2 regions of the Pseudomonas sp. LBUM1645 genome follow, and region 1 is predicted to be linked to the other one. Evidence: riboswitches for the same ligand, from Rfam matches in the RefSeq annotation. Region 1 holds a riboswitch; the other holds the start of a gene.
The links. Region 1 has a riboswitch for cobalamin ahead of cobO (cob(I)yrinic acid a,c-diamide adenosyltransferase). Riboswitches for the same ligand answer to the same signal wherever they lie in the genome.

Region 1 (10,822 bases):
GTCCCGCAGCAGCGTGATGCGATTCGGGCTCGGTACTTTGGCGCCGGCACGGCCCATGACTTTGCCCATGACCCAACCACGAATACCTTTGCCGTCATCGGGTTTGGGTGGTGCGTTGGTTTCGGCCACCAGCACGTCGCCGTTAGGTAACACGTAAAGCCAGCGCGGGTGATCGAGACCTTCGGCAAAAGCCGCCACCTGAGTCCCTGTCGCAGCGATGGGTTTCGTGCCGTCCGGCCAGCCGATCGCCGGGGCGATGTTCATCGTCGGGATCAGGGTTTTGTTCGGTTCTGGCAGCTTGGGCGACGGGCCGGTGCCGTCGGAGACTTGCAGCCTGGCGTTTTCACCACAGGCGGCAAGCCCTCCGGCGAGCACGATGACGAGAGCGAGCTGGGGCTTGCGCATGCTGATCTTCCCTATGAATGCATTGACCTAATCAGTAGAGAAGCGCAGGTGCGCGATGGTTCAACCGTCAGCCGCGGGCTTCCTTGAACAGCACGGCAATGCCGGGGTGATAGTTGCCGGCTTCGTTGCGCAACTTGCGATAGGCATAGGGGAAGTACCAGGCGACCGCGCAGGTGTGTTCCTTTTGCAGATCGTCGACCATGTCCTGGAGTTCTTCCGGGGTGGCGCTTTGTTGGGCTTTTTGTGGCGCAACGAACAGGCAGCCGAGTTTCAGGTCGCTGGCGTAGCTGATGCGTTTGGCATCGCTGGTGATGTCCTGCAATGCTTGAGTCAGGTTCAGGCTGTTGACGCGTGGCCAGCGCTGGGTCGCCTGAAGGTAAGCGCGTTCTTCGCTGGTCGCGATAAACAGATCGGCGCGGCCATTGCGTTCGCCTTCTTCGGTCTGTTTACGGGTCGGTGTTTGTTGCAGCGTGACCATTTCCGCCATCCAGGCCGCGGCGGACAGCAGGCTCAGGTTGGCTTTTTCGTCGAACCAGTAAGGCGTGTCGTTATCGCCGCGCACGGCGTTGTAGCGGTCGATACAGTCAAACCAGCGTTCCAGCACCGGGCGCAGGAATTCCAGCTTCGGATTGCTGATGATCATGCCTTGCATGTGGCTCACCCTTGTTATTGTGTTGTGAGGTTGTGGCTCTTTGATATCACTGCTGAGAGTGTGGCACAAGATTGGCGTCAGATAATTGATCGACGGCAGTTATTCGCTCGCACGCTGCCCGTCTTCAATTGACGCTCCATCCCCAACCCTCTAACCTTCGCGGCTTGTTTCAGGTGCTCTGTGACCTTGGTCGACAGAGTGAAACAGGGAAGCCGGTGAGTGACTCTCTTCAAGCGACGAAGAGCCATGATCCCGGCGCTGCCCCCGCAACGGTAAATGAGTGAAGACTGCGCCTTGAGCCACTGTGTCGACTGTCGACATGGGAAGGCGCGCAGTCAGGCAAAACGCCGCTCATGAGCCCGGAGACCGGCCTGATCCATCCAGCGGCATCACGGTGGGCGATGCCAGGCTTTTTGCCGTCTATTCTTGTGCCTGCCCGCCGTTATCCAGCCTCAACGGAGAGCTCCCCCATGACTGATACCCCTGATCGTGACGAACGTCATCTGGCGCGCATGCTGCGCAAAAAAGCCGTGATCGACGAACGCATTGCCAACTCCCCGAATGAATGTGGCCTGCTGCTGGTGCTGACCGGCAACGGCAAAGGTAAAAGCAGCTCGGCTTTCGGCATGCTCGCCCGGTCCATGGGCCACGGCATGCAGTGTGGCGTGGTGCAGTTCATTAAAGGACGCAGCAGCACCGGCGAAGAACTGTTCTTCCGGCGCTTCCCGGAACAGGTGCGTTTTCATGTGATGGGCGAGGGCTTCACCTGGGAAACCCAGGATCGCCAGCGTGACATCGCCGCCGCTGAAGCCGCGTGGGCGGTGTCGTGCGAATTGCTGCGTGACCCGTCGATCGGCCTGGTGGTGCTGGATGAATTGAACATCGCACTCAAGCACGGTTATCTGGATCTCGATCAAGTGCTCAGCGACTTGCAGGCCCGTCCGCCGATGCAGCACGTGGTGGTCACCGGTCGCGGCGCCAAGCCGGAGATGATCGAACTGGCCGACACCGTCACCGAAATGGGCGTGATCAAGCACGCATTCCAGGCCGGGATCAAAGCGCAAAAAGGCGTCGAGTTGTGAGCTGCACTTTATGAATAGCCATCGTCATTGCCCGGCGGTATTGATTGCCGCGCCGGCCTCCGGTCAGGGCAAGACCACCGTCACCGCCGCACTGGCCCGTTTGCATCGCAATCAGGGGCGCAAGGTTCGCGTGTTCAAGTGCGGCCCCGATTTTCTCGACCCGATGATTCTCGAGCGCGCCAGCGGTGCGCCGGTTTATCAATTGGATATGTGGATGGTCGGCGAGCAGGAAAGTCGTCGGCTGTTGTGGGAGGCCGCAGGCGAAGCCGATCTGATCCTCATCGAAGGCGTGATGGGGTTGTTTGACGGCACTCCGTCCAGTGCTGATCTGGCGCGGCATTTCGGTGTGCCAGTGCTGGGTGTGATCGACGGCACTGCCATGGCGCAGACCTTTGGCGCACTGGCGTTGGGGCTGGCGCGTTATCAGCCGGACTTGCCGTTTGCCGGTGTGCTGGCCAACCGCGTCGGCACCCTGCGTCACGCGCAGTTACTGGAAGGCAGCCTCACTGAAGGTTTGCGCTGGTACGGCGCTTTGTCCCGGGAAACCGGTATCGAATTGCCGAGTCGGCACCTCGGGTTGGTTCAGGCCAGTGAGTTGAACGATCTCGATCTGCGTCTCGATGCGGCGGCCGATGCACTGGCCAGCAGCTGCGAGGTCGCGCTGCCACCAGCGGTGGAATTCGCCGCGCCTGATGTGATCGTTGCCGAGCCGTTGCTGGCTGGTGTGCGGATTGCTGTGGCCCGTGACGAAGCGTTCGCCTTCACTTACGGCGCAAGCCTGGATCTGCTCCGCGCCATGGGCGCTGAGTTGCTGTTTTTCTCGCCGATCCGTGACACGCAATTGCCGGAGGCAGACAGCCTCTATCTGCCGGGCGGTTATCCCGAATTGCATCATGTGGCGCTGTCACAGAACACTACGATGCTGGCCGCAATCCGCGCTCACCATGCGGCAGGTAAACCATTGTTGGCCGAGTGCGGCGGCATGCTTTATCTGCTCGATTCGTTGACCGATGTCGAGGGCACTCGCGCTGAACTGGTCGGCTTGCTGGCCGGGGATGCGGTGATGCAAAAGCGTCTGGCCGCGCTGGCGTTGCAGGCAGTCGAGTTGCCGGAAGGTTCGTTGCGCGGGCACACCTATCACCACTCGCTGACCAGTACCGAGCTTGAGCCGATTGCTCGTGGCTTGAGCCCTAACGGCGGGCGAGGGGCGGAGGCGGTTTATCGTGAGGGGCGGATGACTGCCTCTTATGTGCATTTTTATTTCCCGTCCAATCCAACTGCTGTAGCCGCATTGTTTGCGCCTGACCTTGAGGCCGCCATCGCGAGCAAGCTCGCTCCCACAATGGATCACACGAACCCTGTGGGAGCGAGCTTGCTCGCGAAGAGGCCATGACTGACAACGCATTTTCCGAGGCTGAACGCGAAGCGGTTTATCGCGCCATCGGCGAACGCCGTGACATGCGTCATTTCAGCGGCGGCACGGTCGAGCCCGAGTTACTGCGGCGCCTGCTCGAAGCCGCGCATCAGGCGCCGAGTGTCGGCCTGATGCAGCCCTGGCGGTTCATCCGCATCAGTGATCAAGCCCTGCGCGGCAAGATCCAGTTGTTGGTGGAAGAAGAACGCATCCGCACCGCCGAAGCCCTCGGCGAGCGCACCGACGAATTCATGAAGCTCAAAGTCGAAGGCATCAACGACTGCGCCGAGGTGTTGGTCGCTGCGCTGATGGACGATCGCGAGCGTCACATCTTCGGCCGCCGCACGATGCCGGAAATGGACATGGCCTCGTTGTCCTGCGCGATCCAGAACCTCTGGCTGGCCTCCCGCGCTGAAGGATTGGGCATGGGCTGGGTCTCGCTGTTCGAGCCGCAAGCACTGGCGGACTTGCTGGGTTTGCCCGCCGGAGCCAAGCCGTTGGCCGTTCTTTGTCTCGGCCCGGTCAAGGAATTCTATCCGGCGCCGATGCTGGTACTCGAAGGCTGGGCGCAGGCGCGTCCACTCAGTGAGCTGCTGTATGAAAATTATTGGGGAGTGAGTCAATGAGTGTGGCGTTGTTGAGTGTCGCCGCGGTTGCGCTGGATGCGCTGCTGGGTGAACCCAAACGCTGGCATCCGCTGGTGGCGTTCGGCCGTTTTGCCGACCGCATCGAGCAACGTTTCAATGGTGAAGGTCGCGGCTGGCGCAGCCATGGCGTGACTGCCTGGGTGATCGCGGTGTTGCCGCTGACCCTGCTGGCCACGGCGTTTTCCTGGGCGCCCTACGTCGGCTGGATCGTCGAGATTCTGGTGCTCTATTGCGCCCTCGGCATGCGCAGCCTCGGTGAACACGTCGAGCCGGTGGCCAAGGCGCTGCGCAGTGATGATCTGGACGAGGCACGCAAACGTGTCAGTTATCTGGTCAGCCGCCAGACCAGCGAACTGGATAAAACCGAAGTCGCCCGCGCCGCCACAGAATCGGTGCTGGAGAACGGCAGCGACGCGGTATTCGCTGCGCTGTTCTGGTTTGCTGTGGCCGGTGCGCCTGGCGTGGTGCTCTACCGTTTGAGCAACACGCTGGATGCGATGTGGGGTTACCGCAACGAACGTTTCGAGCGTTTCGGCTGGGCGGCGGCAAAGATCGACGACGTCCTCAACTACATTCCTGCACGCCTGGTGGCGTTGACCTACGCGCTGCTGGGCAAAACCCGACTGGCGCTGAAATGCTGGCGTACCCAGGGCCCGACCTGGGACAGCCCGAATGCCGGTCCGGTGATGGCGGCCGGTGCCGGTGCGCTTGGCGTCGAGTTGGGCGGGGCGGCGATTTATCACGGTGAACTGCATCAGCGTCCGCAACTGGGCGAAGGCATGCCGGCGGATGCCGACTCCATCGACCGCGGCTGGCAATTGGTCCAGCGCGGGGTATGGTTATGGTTGCTGATCCTCTGCGTGGGGGCTGAATTTTATGCTTGAGCACGGTGGTCGGTTACGCAAGGCGGCGCTCGATTACGGCATCGCCGAAGCCGATTGGCTCGACCTGTCCAGCGGCCTCGCGCCCTGGCCGTTTCCGGTCCCGGAGATTCCGTTGCGGGCCTGGGCGCGGTTGCCGGAAACCGATGACGGTCTGGAGCAGGCGGCCTGTGATTATTACGGCGCTGCTCAGGTGCTGCCGGTGGCCGGCTCGCAAATGGCGATCCAGTTGCTGCCGCGTTTGCGCCGGGTCGGCAAGGTCGGCGTGCTCTCGCCGTGTTACGCCGAACACGCCGAAGCGTGGCGCCGTAATGGCTACATCGTGCGTGAAGTGCTGGAGCAGGAAGTCGACTTCTTTCTCGACAGCCTCGACGTGTTGGTGGTGGTCAACCCGAACAATCCTACCGGCCTGAGCCTGACACCGAGTCGGCTGCTCGACTGGCATTCGCGGCTGGCGCAGCGCGGTGGCTGGCTGGTGGTGGACGAGGCGTTCATGGACAACACACCACAGCTGAGCCTGGCACCTTTTGCCAATCAGGTCGGGTTGATCGTGCTGCGTTCCTTCGGCAAGTTTTTCGGCCTGGCCGGTGTGCGCCTGGGTTTCGTGCTGGCCGAGCGCAAGTTGCTCAAATTGCTGGCCGAGCAAGTGGGACCGTGGGCGGTCAGCGGGCCGACGCGGGTGCTGGGTCAGGCCTGTCTGCGGGATACCGAAGGGCATGCCCGGCAACGGGTTCGCGCTGATGAAGCCAGTGAACGTCTTGCGCTGCTGCTTGAACAGCACGGCTTCAAACCCCAAGGCGGCTGCGCGTTGTTTCAATGGCTGATCACCGAGCGCGCCGAAGCCCTGCATGAGTTCATGGCCCGGCGCGGCATTCTGCTGCGGTTGTTCACGCACAACAGCAGCCTGCGTTTCGGCTTGCCCGCTGATGAAACCGACTGGACACGTCTCGCGCAAGCGTTCGAAGCCTACGCCAAGGAAACCCAATGACTACGTTGATGGTGCAAGGCACCACTTCCGACGCCGGTAAAAGCACGTTGGTGACGGCGTTGTGCCGCTGGGTCACGCGTCAGGGTGTCAGCGTCGTGCCGTTCAAACCACAGAACATGGCGCTCAACAGTGCCGTGACCGCCGACGGTGGCGAGATCGGTCGCGCGCAAGCGGTGCAGGCTCAAGCCGCCAACCTTGAGCCGCACACCGACATGAACCCGGTGCTGCTCAAACCCAACAGCGACACCGGCGCCCAAGTGATCATCCATGGTCGTGCGGTCACGACGATGAACGCCGTTGCGTATCACGACTACAAAGCCATCGCCATGCAAGCGGTGCTGGCCTCTCATGAACGGCTGAGCGCAGCTTATCCAGTGGTCATGGTCGAAGGCGCGGGCTCGCCGGCCGAGATCAATCTGCGTGCCGGTGACATCGCCAACATGGGCTTTGCCGAAGCGGTGGATTGTCCGGTGGTGCTGATTGCCGACATCAATCGCGGTGGCGTTTTTGCGCATCTGGTGGGCACGCTGGAACTGCTGTCGCCCAGCGAGCAGGCGCGGGTCAAAGGCTTTATCATCAACCGGTTTCGCGGCGATATCGCTTTGCTGCAACCGGGGCTGGACTGGCTGGAAGCGCGCACCGGCAAACCGGTGATCGGCGTTCTGCCTTACGTGATGGACCTGCACCTGGAAGCCGAGGACGGCATCGATCAGCGTCAGACCGACAAGGCCGATCAGGTGCTGAAAGTGCTGGTGCCGGTGCTGCCACGTATCAGCAACCACACCGATTTCGATCCGTTGCGCCTGCATCCGCAGGTGGATCTGCAATTTGTCGGCCCCGGTCAGGCGATTCCACCGGCCGACCTGATTATTCTCCCGGGCTCGAAAAGCGTGCGCAGCGACCTCGCGTATCTGCGGGCCAATGGCTGGGACACCGCGATCAGTCGTCATCTTCGTTATGGCGGCAAAGTGCTGGGAATTTGCGGCGGTCTGCAAATGCTCGGCGAGCAGGTCCACGATCCGCTAGGCCTCGAAGGCGCACCGGGTTCCAGCGCCGGTTTGGGCTTGCTGGCGTTCGAAACCCAGCTCGAAGAAGAGAAGCAATTGCGCAATGTGCGCGGGCGTCTGGCGCTGGAAGACGCGCCGGTCAGCGGCTATGAAATTCATGCCGGGGTGACCACCGGGCCGGCGCTGGAAAACGCCGCGGTGCAGCTGGACGACGGTCGCTGCGACGGTGCGCAAAGCGTGGATGGGCAGATTTTCGGCACCTATCTGCATGGCCTGTTTGAATCGCCCGCGGCGTGCAGTGCGCTGTTGCGCTGGGCAGGTTTGCAGGCTGTGCAGGACGTGGATTATCACGCGTTGCGTGAGCGCGATATCGAGCGGCTGGCGGACCTGGTGGAGAAGCATCTGGATACTTCACTGCTGCGTGAGCTCTGTGGGATTTGAGGTGGCTGTTCTGGCCCTATCGCGAGCAAGCTCGCTCCCACAGGTGATCGCATTCCAATGTGGGAGCGAGCTTGCTCGCGATGAGGCCCGTCGCCACACCGCCAATTTGAAGGAATGAACCATGCTGCAACTGATCCTCGGCGGCGCCCGCTCCGGCAAAAGTCGCCTGGCCGAAAAACTCGCCTCCGATAGCGGTCTGGCGGTGACTTACATCGCCACCAGCCAACCCCTCGACGGTGAAATGAACGAGCGGGTGGCCCATCACCGCGCCCGTCGTCCAGCCGAATGGGCGTTGATCGAAGAGCCGGTGGAGCTCGCCCGCGTCCTGCGCGAAACCGCCATCGCCGATCGTTGCTTGCTGGTGGATTGCCTGACGTTGTGGATGACCAATCTGCTGATGCTCGACGACACCGAGCGCCTGTCGGCCGAACGTGATGCTTTGCTGGACTGCCTGGCGTCGCTGCCGGGTGAAATCATTTTTGTCAGCAACGAGACCGGAATGGGTGTCGTGCCGCTGGGCGAATTGACTCGCCGCTATGTCGATGAAGCCGGTTGGCTGCATCAAGCGTTGGCCGAGCGCTGTCAGCGCGTCGTCCTGACCGTCGCCGGTCTGCCCCTGACTTTGAAAGGAACTGCGTTATGACTCAATCCTGGTGGCTGAACCCCTGCAAACCGATCGATGCTCAAGCGGTCGAGCAGGCGCAGGCCCGTCAACAGCAGCTGACCAAACCGGCCGGCTCCCTCGGCCGGCTTGAGTCGGTGGCCGTGCAATTGGCCGGTATGCAGGGGCAGGTCAAGCCGAGTCTGGATCAGCTGTGGATCGCAATTTTTGCCGGTGATCACGGCGTGGTCGCTGAAGGGGTGTCGGCATTTCCCCAGGAAGTCACCGGGCAGATGCTGCACAACTTCGTCAGTGGTGGGGCGGCGATCAGCGTGTTGGCGCGTCAACTCGGGGCCTCCCTGGAAGTTGTCGACCTCGGAACGGTAACGCCGTCGTTGAATTTGCCGGGTGTGCGTCACTTGAACATTGGCCCGGGCACGGCGAATTTCGTCGAAGGTCCGGCCATGACGCCGGCTCAAGGCGAGCTCGCTTTGCAGGCCGGTCGTGACAGCGTGCAGCGCGCCATCGTGGCGGGTGCGCAGTTGTTTATCGGTGGCGAGATGGGCATCGGCAACACCACCGCGGCCAGCGCATTGGCCTGTGCCTTGCTCGATTGCCCGGTGGTGCATCTGGCCGGGCCGGGCACGGGTTTGAATGCGGCGGGTGTCAGCCATAAAGCTCAGGTCATCGAGCGCGCTTTGACATTGCACAGCGCTCAACGTGGCGATGCGCTGCAAACCCTGTTCAACCTTGGCGGTTTTGAGATCGCAGCACTGGTCGGCGCGTATCTGGCGTGTGCTCAGGAAGGCGTCGCGGTGCTGGTGGACGGTTTCATTTGCAGCGTCGCGGCGTTGGTGGCGGTGCGCTTGAATCCTGAATGCCGTCAGTGGCTGTTTTTTGGTCATCGCGGCGCCGAGCCGGGTCATCGTCATGTACTGGAAACCTTGAACGCCGAACCGCTGCTGGACCTCGGCTTGCGTCTGGGCGAGGGCAGTGGCGCTGCGTTGGCCGTGCCGTTGCTGCGTCTGGCGTGCGACCTTCACGGGCAGATGGCGACCTTCGCCGAGGCCGCCGTGGCGGATCGTCCGGCATGACCTTGCGCCTGGACCTATTGCGCCACGGTGAAACCGAACTCGGCGGCGGCTTGCGCGGCAGCCTCGACGATGCGCTGACTGAAAAGGGCTGGGCGCAGATGCGCGCGGCGGTGGTCGAGCAGGGGCCTTGGGATCGTTTGGTCAGCTCGCCGTTGCAGCGGTGTGCGCGGTTCGCCGAAGAACTCGGCGCACAGCTGGGTTTGCCGGTGCAGTTGGATAAAGACCTGCAAGAGCTGCACTTCGGCGCATGGGAAGGGCAGAGCGCTGCGGCGCTGATGGAAACCGATGCGGAGGCGTTGGGATTGTTCTGGGCCGACCCTTACTCGTTTACGCCGCCTCAGGGTGAGCCGGTGGTGGATTTTTCGACGCGGGTGTTGGCAGCCGTTGAGCGCTTGCATGCCGCCTACGCCGGCGAGCGGGTGTTGCTGATCAGTCACGGTGGGGTCATGCGCTTGTTGCTGGCTCAGGCGCGGGGATTTCCTCGTGAGCAGTTGCTCAATATCGAAGTCGGGCATGGCGCGTTGTTTTCGCTGACGGTCGAATCTGGCGTGTTGTTAAAGGAAGCGCTCTGATCATGTTGCCGTTCTGGATCGCCCTGCAATTTTTGAGCAGTCTGCCGATTCGTCTGCCGGGCATGCCGGCGCCACAGGAATTGGGGCGGTCGCTTCTGTTTTATCCGCTGGTCGGCCTGCTGTTCGGCGGGATTTTGTGGGCGTTCGACTGGCTGTTGCTCGGCACCCCGTTGTTGCTTCACGCCGCGCTGTTGCTGACGGTTTGGGTATTGCTCAGCGGCGCTTTGCACCTGGACGGCCTGGCCGACAGCGCCGATGCGTGGCTCGGTGGGTTCGGTGATCGAGAGCGCACATTAACGATCATGAAGGACCCGCGCAGCGGGCCGATTGCGGTCGTGACGCTGGTGCTGGTGATGCTGCTCAAGTTCGCCGCGTTACTGGCATTGATCGAGCAGCAACACGCCGTTGTCCTGATCATCGTTCCGTTGATTGGGCGCAGCGCGATGCTGGGGTTATTCCTGACCACGCCTTATGTGCGTGCCGGCGGGTTGGGGCAAGCGCTGGCCGATCATCTGCCGCGTCTGGCGGGCAAGCAGGTGTTGGTCGTTAGCGCATTAACCTGTGTATTGATCGCGGGTCTCAGCGGTGTTTGGGCGCTTGTTCTGGCGGCAGTGGTTTTTGCGTGGTTGCGGCAAGTGATGCTGCGTCGATTGGGCGGTACGACGGGCGACACGGCCGGAGCATTGCTGGAAATCCTCGAGATGGCGCTGCTGGTGGGCGTTGCCCTGGTCCCGTAGGAGCAAAGCTTGCTCGCGATGGCCGCGCTGCTGTTCTTTCAGATAAACCGCGTTCACGTTCATCGCGGGCAAGCCTTGCTCCTACAGGTAATTTGTTCCAAAAATTTGCATTCATTTAACCGCGGGTATATACACGCACCATGCTCGACTCCCAATGTTTATGCATCAACCTGCGTCGCGCCGCCCGTGGCGTCAGCAGGCACTACGACGGCGCTCTCGACGGCTTCGGGATCAACGTTGCCCAGTATTCTCTGCTGTGTAATCTGCAGCGTCTGGATAAACCGAGTATTTCCACGTTGGC
Region 2 (10,822 bases), 920 kb from region 1:
CTGGCCAGCCACGGCGGTCAGGTCAGCCTGATCGATGTGGTCGAAGACGGCATCGCCGTGCTGAAGTTCGGCGGCGGTTGCCAAGGCTGCGGCCAGGCAGACGTCACCTTGCGCGAAGGCATCGAGCGCACCTTGCTCGAGCGCATTCCAGAGCTCAAGGGCGTTCGTGACGTCACCGACCACACGCAGAAAGAAAACGCCTACTACTAAGTAAGGTGTTCGCTGCAGACATAAAAAAACGGCACCCGTGAGTGCCGTTTTTTTATGGGTCAAATTCAATGACGCCTTCGCGAGCAAGTTCGCTCCCACATTGGAATGCGGTCAACTGTGGGAGCGAGCTTGCTCGCGATGAGGCCCTATGGCCGATACAAATGCGCATGCCCGGCACGGTACAGCGATGACTCACTGAAGTGATCACTGCCCAAAACCCGACCCACCAAAATCAACGCCGTGCGTCGAAACCCCTTGGCTTCAACCTTCGCGGCAATGTCTTCAAGCGTCCCCACCACCCAATCCTGATCCGGCCAGGTCGCCCGGTGAATCACCGCGATCGGGCAATCCGCGCCGTAATGCGGCAGCAATTCGGCCAGGATTTTCTCCAGATGATTGACCCCCAGATGAATCGCCATGGTCGCCCCGTGCTGCGCCAGGCTGCTGAGCTCTTCGCCGGCGGGCATCGCGGTTTTGTCGGCGTAGCGGGTCAGGATCACGCTCTGCGACACGTCCGGTAACGTCAGTTCCGCGCCCAGAAGCGCCGCGCAGGCCGCCGTGGCCGTGACGCCGGGAATGATTTCAAACGGGATGTCGAGTTCGCGCAGGTAGCGAATCTGCTCGCCAATCGCACCATAAAGGCTCGGGTCGCCAGAGTGCACCCGCGCCACGTCCTGGCCCTTGGCATGGGCGGATTTGATCAGCTCGATGATCTGTTCCAGGTGCAGTTCGGCGCTGTTGACCACTTGTTCGGCGCGATGGCCATCCAGCACGGCGGTCGGCACCAGGGAGCCGGCATAGATGATCACCGGGCAGCTGCGAATCAGCCGTTGGCCTTTGACGGTGATCAGTTCCGGGTCGCCGGGACCTGCGCCAATGAAGTAGACGGTCATCGTCGGTTCCTGTGAGAAAAAGGGGCTGGGCAAGGCTTCAGATGAAGATTGCTCATGATCGAAGGCGGGGATTATCGGGGATTTTATGCAGCGCCGGCCAATGCCATGGTGGCCTGGGCATATTTTTGTCGTGATATCAGCAATTTTGCCGGTGCCTGGGCCAGGTGTTCGGCCAGGGCCAGGGCGGCACTTTCCGCGACGCCGTAGCAGCCGGTGCGTTCGAATGCGATGTCTGAACGATGGCTGAGTTGCGGTTGATAGACGGCCAATTGTTCGCAGCTGAAATACTGCAATGGTAACGCAAGCTGTTCGGCCAATTCGATCAAGCCAGGCTCTTCGCGCTTCAGGTCGATGCTGGCCAGGGCCTTGATCTGGTGAAGTTCGATTTTATGAGCCTGTAACGCCTGATCGAGCAGCGCCCGCAGCGTGCTGACAGGGCAGCCGCGCTGGCAGCCCAGGCCGACCACTAAAGTCGGCGCTGTGCTGATCTCAGTCATGCGTGGTATTGACTATCGCTTTTGCGGCGGAACAACCAGGCACTGATCAGGCCCAAGGCCAGCCAGAATGCCACGTTGGTCAGCTGCGAAGCGATTTTGAACTGAGCTTCCAGGGCTTCTGGAGCCATCATCGAGTGGACTTCCGGTTGTGGTGCGCCGATCACATGAGGAACAGCCAGGATTGCCACGCCGAGCACTCTCATCAGCCAGTGACGACTGAACACGATCAATGCGATGCCGACCGCGGTGGAGGCAGCCGTGCCGATCCACCAGATCTGCCGCTGCGCCAAATCAGCTGCGGCAGTGCCCGGCAGCTCGGGCGGCAGACCGAGGGTCGGTGCCAGCACGAACGTGGCGTAACCGGCCAGGCCCCAAAGCAGGCCTTGGGAGGTTTTGGTCGGTGCGCGCAAGGTGTAGAGACCGGCGAGCATCAGGGCGAAACCGACAGCGACCACCAGATTGCCACCTGTGGTGGACAGCACGCGCTGCCAGCCGTCTTCCGGTTCCCAGGCTTCGGCGTCGTGGGTGTGAGCGGCGACAGCGCCCGGGGCGTGTTCGTGAACTTCAACAGCGGCGGGCTCGGATTTTTCGTAGGTCTCGGCCTGCAAAATCAGCGGAGCCACCCAGAAGCTTTGCAGCAGGGTCAGCAACAGGGCGGCCAGCAGCCCGGTGAACCCTGCGGTTTGCGCAATACGCTTGATCATGTCAGCAGGTCTCAATGGCACGGGAATGCAGAGCTGTGGCGGGTATCGTGAGCGGCGTTGTGCACCGCTTCGATGTGCGAGAAACCGGCGAAATACACAAGGCACGCACCCAGGATCGACGCGCATGCGGCGGCGGTCAGGCGTTGAGTCAGGGTAGTGGTGGTGCTGGCGGTGCTCTTATCGGTGTTGCTGCCGGTGCTGCTGATGATCGACATGGCGCTTCCCTCTGGTCTGTCAGCGGGTGATATAGAGCGCATGGAAGACCCCTGCGAGTCGGGCACGCAGAGGTTCAAACAGCGCCCGCCCACCGCGGGTTTGTTATTCAGTGATCGTAATGGTCACTTTGTGTTGCGGGCCGGTCTCCGGGCTCACGAGGGGCGCAGGCTTTCGCCTTGACCTGCAAGCATCACCTTCCCATGCCGAACTGCTGGCACAGTGGATCTGACGCTTCGCTCGCTTACCGTTGCGGGGGCAGCACCGGACTGACATGACTTTAGAGTAAAGCACATGATTCACCGGTTTCCCGTTTCACCCTGTGAAGGGCACCCGTAACAAGGCGTGTAGGAGAGCATGGGCGGGGGCGGAGAGTCAATTGGCATGGGTTCTCAACTCGGGACTGAGGCGCGTCAATCGCGGGCAAGCCTTGCTCCTACAGGACGGCGGCGCTCTTGTAGGAGCAAGGCTTGCCCGCGATAGCGTCCTGAGGGTCGGCACAAGACATTGACCCGCCCCCACACGATGCGTAGCCTTGCGCTTTCGAGGTTCTTCGGCGTTTGTCGAAGCTAAGAAGGGAACGCGGTCGATGCCGCGGCTGCCCCCGCAACTGTGAACGGTGATGTTCGCTGCCACGCCACTGCAAACCCTGTGCAACGGGTTCGCGGGAAGGCGCAGCGAATGCCAGGCCCACAAGCCCGGCACACCGTCAGCCAGGAGACCTGCCTCGAAACGAATTCTCACTACAACCGGGCGGGGTGATCCGGTGGCGAAATCTTCCGCGCGCCTATGCAGCAGCGGTCGTCGTCCCGTATGCCCGCCACCTTGCCAAAGGGCATCCGATGAAAACACTGGCCAAACTCCCCGTCACCATCGTTACCGGCTTCCTCGGCTCGGGCAAAACCACCTTGCTGCGGCACATGCTCGACAACGCTCAGGGCCGTCGCATTGCGGTGATCGTCAACGAGTTCGGCGAGCTGGGCATCGACGGCGAAATCCTCAAGCAGTGCTCCATCGGCTGCACTGAAGAAGAAGCCAACGGCCGCGTCTACGAGCTGGCCAACGGCTGCCTGTGCTGCACCGTTCAGGAAGAATTCTTCCCGGTGATGCGCGAATTGGTCGCCCGTCGCGGCGACCTCGACCACATCCTCATCGAAACCTCCGGCCTGGCCCTGCCAAAACCGCTGGTGCAAGCCTTCCAGTGGCCGGAAATCCGTAGCGCCTGCACCGTTGACGCGGTCATCACCGTGGTCGACAGCCCAGCGGTCGCCGCTGGCACCTTCGCCGCGTTCCCGGACCAGGTCGATGCCCAGCGCAAACTCGACCCGAACCTGGACCACGAATCGCCGCTGCACGAGCTGTTCGCCGACCAACTGGCCAGCGCCGACCTGGTGATCCTCAACAAGGCCGACCTGATCAGCCCTGAAGACCTGGCCCGTGTTCGCCTGGAAGTCGCTGAAGAACTGCCGCCTGCGGTGAAAGTCATCGAAGCCAGCAGCGGTCGCGTGCCACTGGACGTGCTGATCGGCCTCGGCGCCGGCTCCGAAGAACACATCGACAGCCGTCACAGCCATCACGATCACCACCATGAAGGCGAAGACGATCACGACCACGATGCCTTCGACTCCATCTCCATCGAACTGCCGCAAGCCGACGAAAGCCTGCTGCTGGACGCGCTGACCCAACTGGTGGTCCAGCACGGCATCCTGCGCGTTAAAGGTTTCGCGGCGATCCCGAACAAACCGATGCGCCTGCTGATCCAGGGCGTGGGTACACGTTTCGACAAGCACTTCGACCGTCAGTGGGGCGCCGATGAAGCGCGCACCACGCGTCTGGTGTTGATCGGTCAGGAACTGGACGCCACTCTGCTTGAAGCGCAATTGCGCGCTGCGCTCAGCGTTTAAGCCATGCACCTGCTCAGGACCCAGCCCGGCGGTTTCGTGTCGGATGACAACATTGCCGACCTTGGACAAACCCCCGCCGAGCTGGTGATCCTGTGCAGCGGCGACTCCAGCCTCGCGCTGCTCGCCGAAGCCGCGCAGCAGTTGCCCGACGATTACCCGAGCGTGCGCCTGGCCAACCCGATGCAGGTGCAGAACCACGCGTCGGTCGACCTGTATGTCGACGAAGTGCTGCGCCACGCCAAGGTCATTTTGATTTCGCTGCACGGTGGCATCGCCTATTGGCGTTACGGCGTCGAGCAACTGGTCCAACTGTCGGAGCGCGGCGTGCAGCTGATTCTGGTCCCCGGCGATGACCGCCCGGACCCGGAACTCAGCGAGCTAAGCACGGTGGGTGCGGAAGACCGCGATCGCCTCTGGCAGTTTCTGCGTCAGGGCGGCATGAGCAATGCCCTCGATTTTTTCCACTGCCTCGCCAATCGTTGGCTGGATCGCGACTACGCCTGGGCCGAGCCGCAAACCCTACCGCGCACGGCGATTTACCATCCGCATAAAAGCCCCGCTGAACTGAGGGATTGGCAAGCCGACTGGCAGGCCGGTCAACCGGTTGCGGCGGTGCTGTTCTACCGCTCGCATTTGCAGGCGGCGAACACCGGTTTCATCAATGTTTTCTGCCAGCGTTTGCAGGCGGTAGGGTTAAACCCTTTGCCGATTGCCGTGGCCAGTTTGAAAGAGCCCGGCTGCCTGACCGTGGTCGAGGACCTGTTGGACGAAGTCGAAGCCGGCGTGATTCTTAACACCACCGGTTTTGCGCAATCCAGCCCCGAAGCGCCGCACCTGCGACCGTTTCGCCGCAACATCCCGGTGATCCAGGCGATTTGCGCCCAGGACAACGAACCCGGTTGGCGCGCCAGCGAACAGGGCCTCGGTCCGCGTGATCTGGCGATGCACATCGCGCTGCCGGAACTGGACGGGCGGATCATCAGCCGACCGATCAGCTTCAAGGACCTGGCCTGGCGCAGCGAGCGCAGCCAATCCGATGTGGTCTGCTATCGACCACAACCGGAACGCATGGATTTTGTCGCCGAACTGGCGCGGCGCTGGATTGATCTGGCGCGAGTGCCCAACGCTGAAAAACGCATCGCCCTGATCCTCGCCAACTACCCGACCCGTGACGGGCGTATCGGTAATGGTGTCGGCCTCGACACGCCGGCCGCGGCGCTGAACATCCTGCGTGCGCTGCATAAAGAAGGTTATCCGCTACCCGCCGAGTTGCCGGACAGCGGCACCGCGTTGATCCAGCAATTGCTCGGCGGCGTCAGCAACGACCTCGACACCCTCGACCAGCGCCCGTGTCAGCAAAGTCTGTCGATGGACGACTACCTGCTGATGTTCAACGCCTTGCCCGAGTCCAATCGCCAAGCCGTGCTGGAACGTTGGGGCACGCCTCAAAGCGATCCGATGTGCCGTGGCGGCCGAATGATGATCGCCGGGCTGCGCTTTGGCCTGACCTTCGTCGGCATTCAACCGGCGCGCGGTTACCAAGTCGATCCGAGCGCGGTGTATCACGATCCGGACCTGGTGCCGCCTCACGGTTATCTGGCGTTCTATTTCTGGTTGCGCAACACCTACGGCGCCCACGGCGTGATCCACGTCGGTAAGCACGGCAACCTCGAATGGCTGCCGGGCAAAGGCGTCGGGCTGTCCGAGAATTGCTGGCCAGATGCGCTGCTCGGGCCGTTGCCGAACATCTATCCGTTTATCGTCAACGATCCGGGCGAGGGCGCCCAGGCCAAGCGCCGTACGCAGGCGGTGATCATCGATCACCTGATGCCGCCGCTGACCCGCGCCGAAACTTACGGCCCGTTGCGCAACCTCGAATTACTCGCCGACGAGTATTACGAAGCGCAAATGCTCGATCCGCGTCGTGCCCGGGAATTGCAGCGCGACATCCTGCAACTGGTGCGTGACACGCACATCGACCGCGAACTGCAACTCGACGAGAAACTCGACAGTGATGCCGATGCAGCGATCTGGTTGCCGCGTCTGGACACCTATTTGTGCGACTTGAAAGAGTCGCAGATCCGCGACGGCCTGCACATTTTCGGCGAATCGCCGACCGGGCGTTTGCGTATCGATACGTTGTTGGCGTTGTTGCGTATTCCGCGTGGCGATGGGCGTGGTGCGCAATCGAGTCTGCTGCGGGCCTTGGCCAAGGCGTTCACGTTGGGCTTCGATCCGCTGGATTGTGCGCTTGCCGAACCTTGGACCGGGCCGCGTCCGATTGAACTGCAATCCCTCACCGATGAAGTCTGGCGCACAGCAGGTGATACCCGCGAACGTCTGGAGCTGTTTGCCACGCAGCTGATCTCAAACACATTAGCCACCCCCGAACCCAGTGGGAGCGAGCTTTTGTGGCGAGGGGATTTATCCCCGTTGGACTGCGCAGCAGTCCCATTTTCAGGGGCCGCTTCGCGACCCAACGGGGATAAATCCCCTCACCACAAAAGCCTGCTCCCACAGGAGGCAGGTTGGGCCGAGGTGCACGCCATCATCGACAGCCTGCGCGAAGTCGTCGCGCCAAGGCTGGACGCCTGCGGCCCGGCGGAAATGCGCGGTCTGCTCGACGCCCTCAGCGGTCGCTTCGTGCCGGCCGGCCCGAGCGGTGCGCCGAGTCGCGGTCGGCTCGACGTGTTGCCGACCGGGCGCAACTTCTACTCGGTGGACGTGCGTAACCTGCCGACCACCACCGCGTGGCGCATCGGTTTCCAGTCGGCCAACCTGATTCTTGAACGACACCTGCAAGACCACGGCGATCACCTGCGCCAGCTCGGTCTGTCGGTGTGGGGCACCGCGACCATGCGTACCGGCGGCGACGACATCGCCCAGGCCATGGCGCTGATGGGCGTGCGCCCGGTCTGGGCCACGGGCAGTCAGCGGGTCGACGACTTCGAAATTCTGCCGTTGAGTCTGCTGGACCGTCCGCGCGTGGACGTGACGTTGCGCGTCTCCGGATTCTTCCGCGATGCCTTTGCCAATCTGATCCGCCTGTTCGACGCCGCCGTGCAAGCGGTCGCCGCCCTCGACGAGCCGGACGACCTCAATCCCTTGGCCGCCAAAGTGCGTGCCGAGCGCGAAGCATTGATGCAAACGGGGCTGGATGAAGACTCGGCCAAGCGTCAGGCCGGTTGGCGAATTTTCGGCGCCAAACCCGGTGCTTACGGCGCAGGCGTGCAGGGCGCCATCGATGGTCGTCTGTGGCAAAGTCGCGACGACCTGGCCGAGGTTTATCTGAACTGGGGCGGCTACGCTTACGGCGGCTCCGACGAAGGCACTGCGGCGCGAGCTCAGTTCGCTCACCGTCTGAGCCAGGTTCAGGCTGTGCTGCAAAATCAGGACAATCGTGAACACGACTTGCTCGATTCCAACGACTATTACCAGTTCCAGGGTGGCATGCTCGCGGCCGTGGAAAGCCTCAGTGGCGAAGCGGCGGCCAGTTACCATGGCGATCACAGTCAGCCGGACTTGCCGAAAATCCGCACGTTGAAGGAAGAACTGAACCGGGTGATTCGCTCCCGGGCAGCCAATCCGAAGTGGATCGATGGCGTGAAACGCCACGGCTATAAAGGCGCGTTTGAACTGGCGGCGACGGTCGATAATCTGTTTGCGTTCGATGCTACAACGCAGCTGATCGATGATCACCAGTATGCGTTGCTGGCGGATGCGTATTTGCTGGATCCGGCGACCCGGGATTTTGTTCGTGAGCATAATCCGCATGCGTTGCGTGACATGACTGAGCGGATGCTTGAGGCGCAGCAGCGGGGGATGTGGAAGGAGCCGGGTGAGTATCGGGAGGCGTTGGAGAGTCTGTTGCTCGACATAGAAGAAGACAGTTGACTGGAGAACAGGGGACACCTGTGGCGAGGGAGCTTGCTCCCGCTGGGCTGCGAAGCAGTCGTAAAACCTGAAACCGTGGTGTATCTGATTTTTTGGGGCCGCTGCGCAGCCCAGCGGGAGCAAGCTCCCTCGCCACAGAGTAATCACCGACCATGATGAGAAACCCGACATGACCGACACCCCACATTTCCCCCTCTCCGCCGTGGTCGGCGCCGACGATCTGAAACTCGCCCTCTACCTGACCGCCATCGACCCGAAAATCGGCGGCGTACTCATCGAAGGCCCCCGGGGCATGGCCAAGTCAACGCTGGCCCGTGGCTTGGCGGACTTGCTGGCCAGCGGCCAATTCGTGACATTGCCGCTCGGCGCCACCGAAGAACGACTGGTCGGCACCCTCGACCTGGACGCCGCCCTGAGCGAGGGTCGCGCACAGTTTTCCCCCGGAGTACTGGCCAAGGCCGACGGCGGCGTGCTCTACGTCGATGAAGTCAACCTGCTGCCCGATCACCTGGTGGACCTGCTGCTGGATGTGGCCGCCAGCGGCACCAACCTGATCGAACGCGACGGCATTTCCCATCGGCATTCGGCGAAGTTCGTGCTGATCGGCACCATGAACCCGGAAGAGGGTGAGCTGCGTCCGCAACTGCTCGACCGTTTTGGCTTGAACGTTGCCCTCAGTGGCCACACAGCACCGACCGAGCGCGGGCAGATCATCCGGCGACGGCTGGATTTCGACAGCGATCCCCACAGCTTCTGCGCCGAATGGGAAAGCCAACAGAAGTCTCTGCGCGAACGTTGTCAGAAAGCGCGCAGCGCGCTGGCAAGCATCCCGCTCGACGATCATGCACTGGCGCAGATTACCGAGCGCTGCTTTGCTGCCGGGGTCGATGGCTTGCGCGCCGATCTGGTCTGGTTGCGCGCGGCGCGTGCCCACGCGGCGTGGCGTGGGGCGAGCACCATCGCCGAGGAAGACATCGACGCCGTCGCCGAGTTTGCCTTGCGCCATCGTCGCCGCGAGCCATCGCCACCGGCGCCGCAACAAAGTCAGCCGCCTTCTATCCAGCATTCCAACCCGAGCGAAGGCCAGGGCCAATGGGGTGAAATGCCCGCTCAGGCGCTCCCGGTCGGCGCACGACGTGACGTGCCGAGCTGGCCAAAAAAGCCCTAGGCATTCGCCCTCGATCTGATGCGGGGGCGAATGCCAGACCCCGCGCCGGACGGCTGGACAATGGCAAGCAGGGTAAACGTCACGCGGCGCGTAGCGGCTCGATCAACTGGCCGGGCACATTGTTGAACGGCCGCCCGCGTCAGCGCGCCGATGTCTCGTTTCACCTGCGCACCCGTTCGCCTCACGAACTGTGGTTGGTGATCGTCGACGCCTCGGCTTCGACTCGCCGTCATCAGGCGTTGAGCGATGCCAAGGGCTTGCTCGCGCAACTGTTCGACGATGCCTATCGCCAGCGCGCGCGCCTGGCGTTGCTCACCGCCAGTGGTCATGTGCCGAAATGGCAGGTGCAAGGGTTGAAAGCCTCCGCCGGTTTACGCAATTGGTTAGATGGGCTGGGAGCGGGCGGTGGTACGCCATTACTGGCGGCGCTGGGTGAGGCGGGGCGATGGCTGGCGGTCAGGCAGAAGCGTTTTCCGGCGGAACAGCAGCGCTTGTTGCTGGTGACCGATGGCCGATTGAAGGACTGGTCGATGTTGCCCGTGCTTGATTGTCCGGGGCTGCTGATAGACATCGAACGCGGGCCGATTCGGCTTGGGCGGGCTAAGGCATTGGCGACTGAGTTGCGTGCTGATTATCGACATATCGATGATATGGCGTGAGCCGAAAAGATCGCAGCCTGCGGCAGCTCCTACAATGAATGGCGTACACCCGTAGGAGCTGCCGCAGGCTGCGATCTTTTGATCTTCACAGGAGTGAAAAATGCGCGTTCTAGCCGTCAACCATCAGGACGATTTCCGCGTCAAGGCTTACGCCGGCACCAATGGCGTGCTGTTGGCCATGGACCTGGCCGAACACCGCCGCAAAGGCCTATTGGGTTTCGCCATCGAAAAACAGCAAGGCCCCAAGCCCTGGCTGTTCCTGTTCAACAGCCTGACCTTCCCCGGCAAGGTGCATACGTTTCCCCAGTTTCACGCGACCCCCAGCGATATCGCGCCATTACAGAAATTTCGCTGGGCCGATTACGCGGTCAATCCGGGGATGACGATCCATTACCGAATCCACCTGGCCTACGGCAGCGTTGATGCGCTGCAACTGGGTGAATTCCTGGAAGTCACGGTCACCTCCGACAATGGTCAGCCGAATAACCAAAGCGTGATCTTCAATCGCGCGGTGGCTGCCAGTCAGGCGTTCCAGCGCAAGTTTCCCGAACTCGACGCGATGATCAGCGCCAACAAGAACCTGCCCATCGAAGCCTGGCCGGATGTCCCGCGGCAATGGCTGGAAAACGGTTTGCTCGGGCGCTTGCTGGGGTTTATCGAGCGTGCGATGGATGGCCAGT

Region 2: it holds a riboswitch for cobalamin, as region 1 does, so the genes downstream of both, ACA079_RS18970 (CbtB domain-containing protein) here and cobO (cob(I)yrinic acid a,c-diamide adenosyltransferase) in region 1, are expected to answer to the same signal.

Annotation. Positions count from the first base shown of each region.
Region 1 covers NZ_CP166811.1:5,174,916-5,185,737, reverse strand. Annotated here, with positions in the region: gene ACA079_RS23390 (PQQ-dependent sugar dehydrogenase) at 1-405, opposite strand, end outside; gene ACA079_RS23385 (hypothetical protein) at 473-1,057, opposite strand; cobalamin riboswitch at 1,212-1,446, shown strand; gene cobO (cob(I)yrinic acid a,c-diamide adenosyltransferase) at 1,528-2,139, shown strand; gene ACA079_RS23375 (cobyrinic acid a,c-diamide synthase CobB) at 2,150-3,532, shown strand; gene bluB (5,6-dimethylbenzimidazole synthase) at 3,529-4,179, shown strand; gene cbiB (adenosylcobinamide-phosphate synthase CbiB) at 4,176-5,084, shown strand; gene cobD (threonine-phosphate decarboxylase CobD) at 5,077-6,069, shown strand; gene ACA079_RS23355 (cobyric acid synthase) at 6,066-7,517, shown strand; gene cobU (bifunctional adenosylcobinamide kinase/adenosylcobinamide-phosphate guanylyltransferase) at 7,639-8,160, shown strand; gene cobT (nicotinate-nucleotide--dimethylbenzimidazole phosphoribosyltransferase) at 8,157-9,212, shown strand; gene cobC (alpha-ribazole phosphatase family protein) at 9,209-9,784, shown strand; gene ACA079_RS23335 (adenosylcobinamide-GDP ribazoletransferase) at 9,787-10,521, shown strand; gene ACA079_RS23330 (MarR family winged helix-turn-helix transcriptional regulator) at 10,662-10,822, shown strand, end outside.
Region 2 covers NZ_CP166811.1:4,259,034-4,269,855, reverse strand. Annotated here, with positions in the region: gene nfuA (Fe-S biogenesis protein NfuA) at 1-210, shown strand, start outside; gene cobM (precorrin-4 C(11)-methyltransferase) at 357-1,103, opposite strand; gene ACA079_RS18980 (cobalamin biosynthesis protein) at 1,187-1,600, opposite strand; gene ACA079_RS18975 (CbtA family protein) at 1,597-2,304, opposite strand; gene ACA079_RS18970 (CbtB domain-containing protein) at 2,316-2,519, opposite strand; cobalamin riboswitch at 2,641-2,869, opposite strand; cobalamin riboswitch at 3,047-3,261, shown strand; gene cobW (cobalamin biosynthesis protein CobW) at 3,360-4,421, shown strand; gene cobN (cobaltochelatase subunit CobN) at 4,425-8,315, shown strand; gene ACA079_RS18955 (magnesium chelatase ATPase subunit I) at 8,485-9,483, shown strand; gene ACA079_RS18950 (vWA domain-containing protein) at 9,486-10,142, shown strand; gene ACA079_RS18945 (phospholipase D-like domain-containing protein) at 10,243-10,822, shown strand, end outside.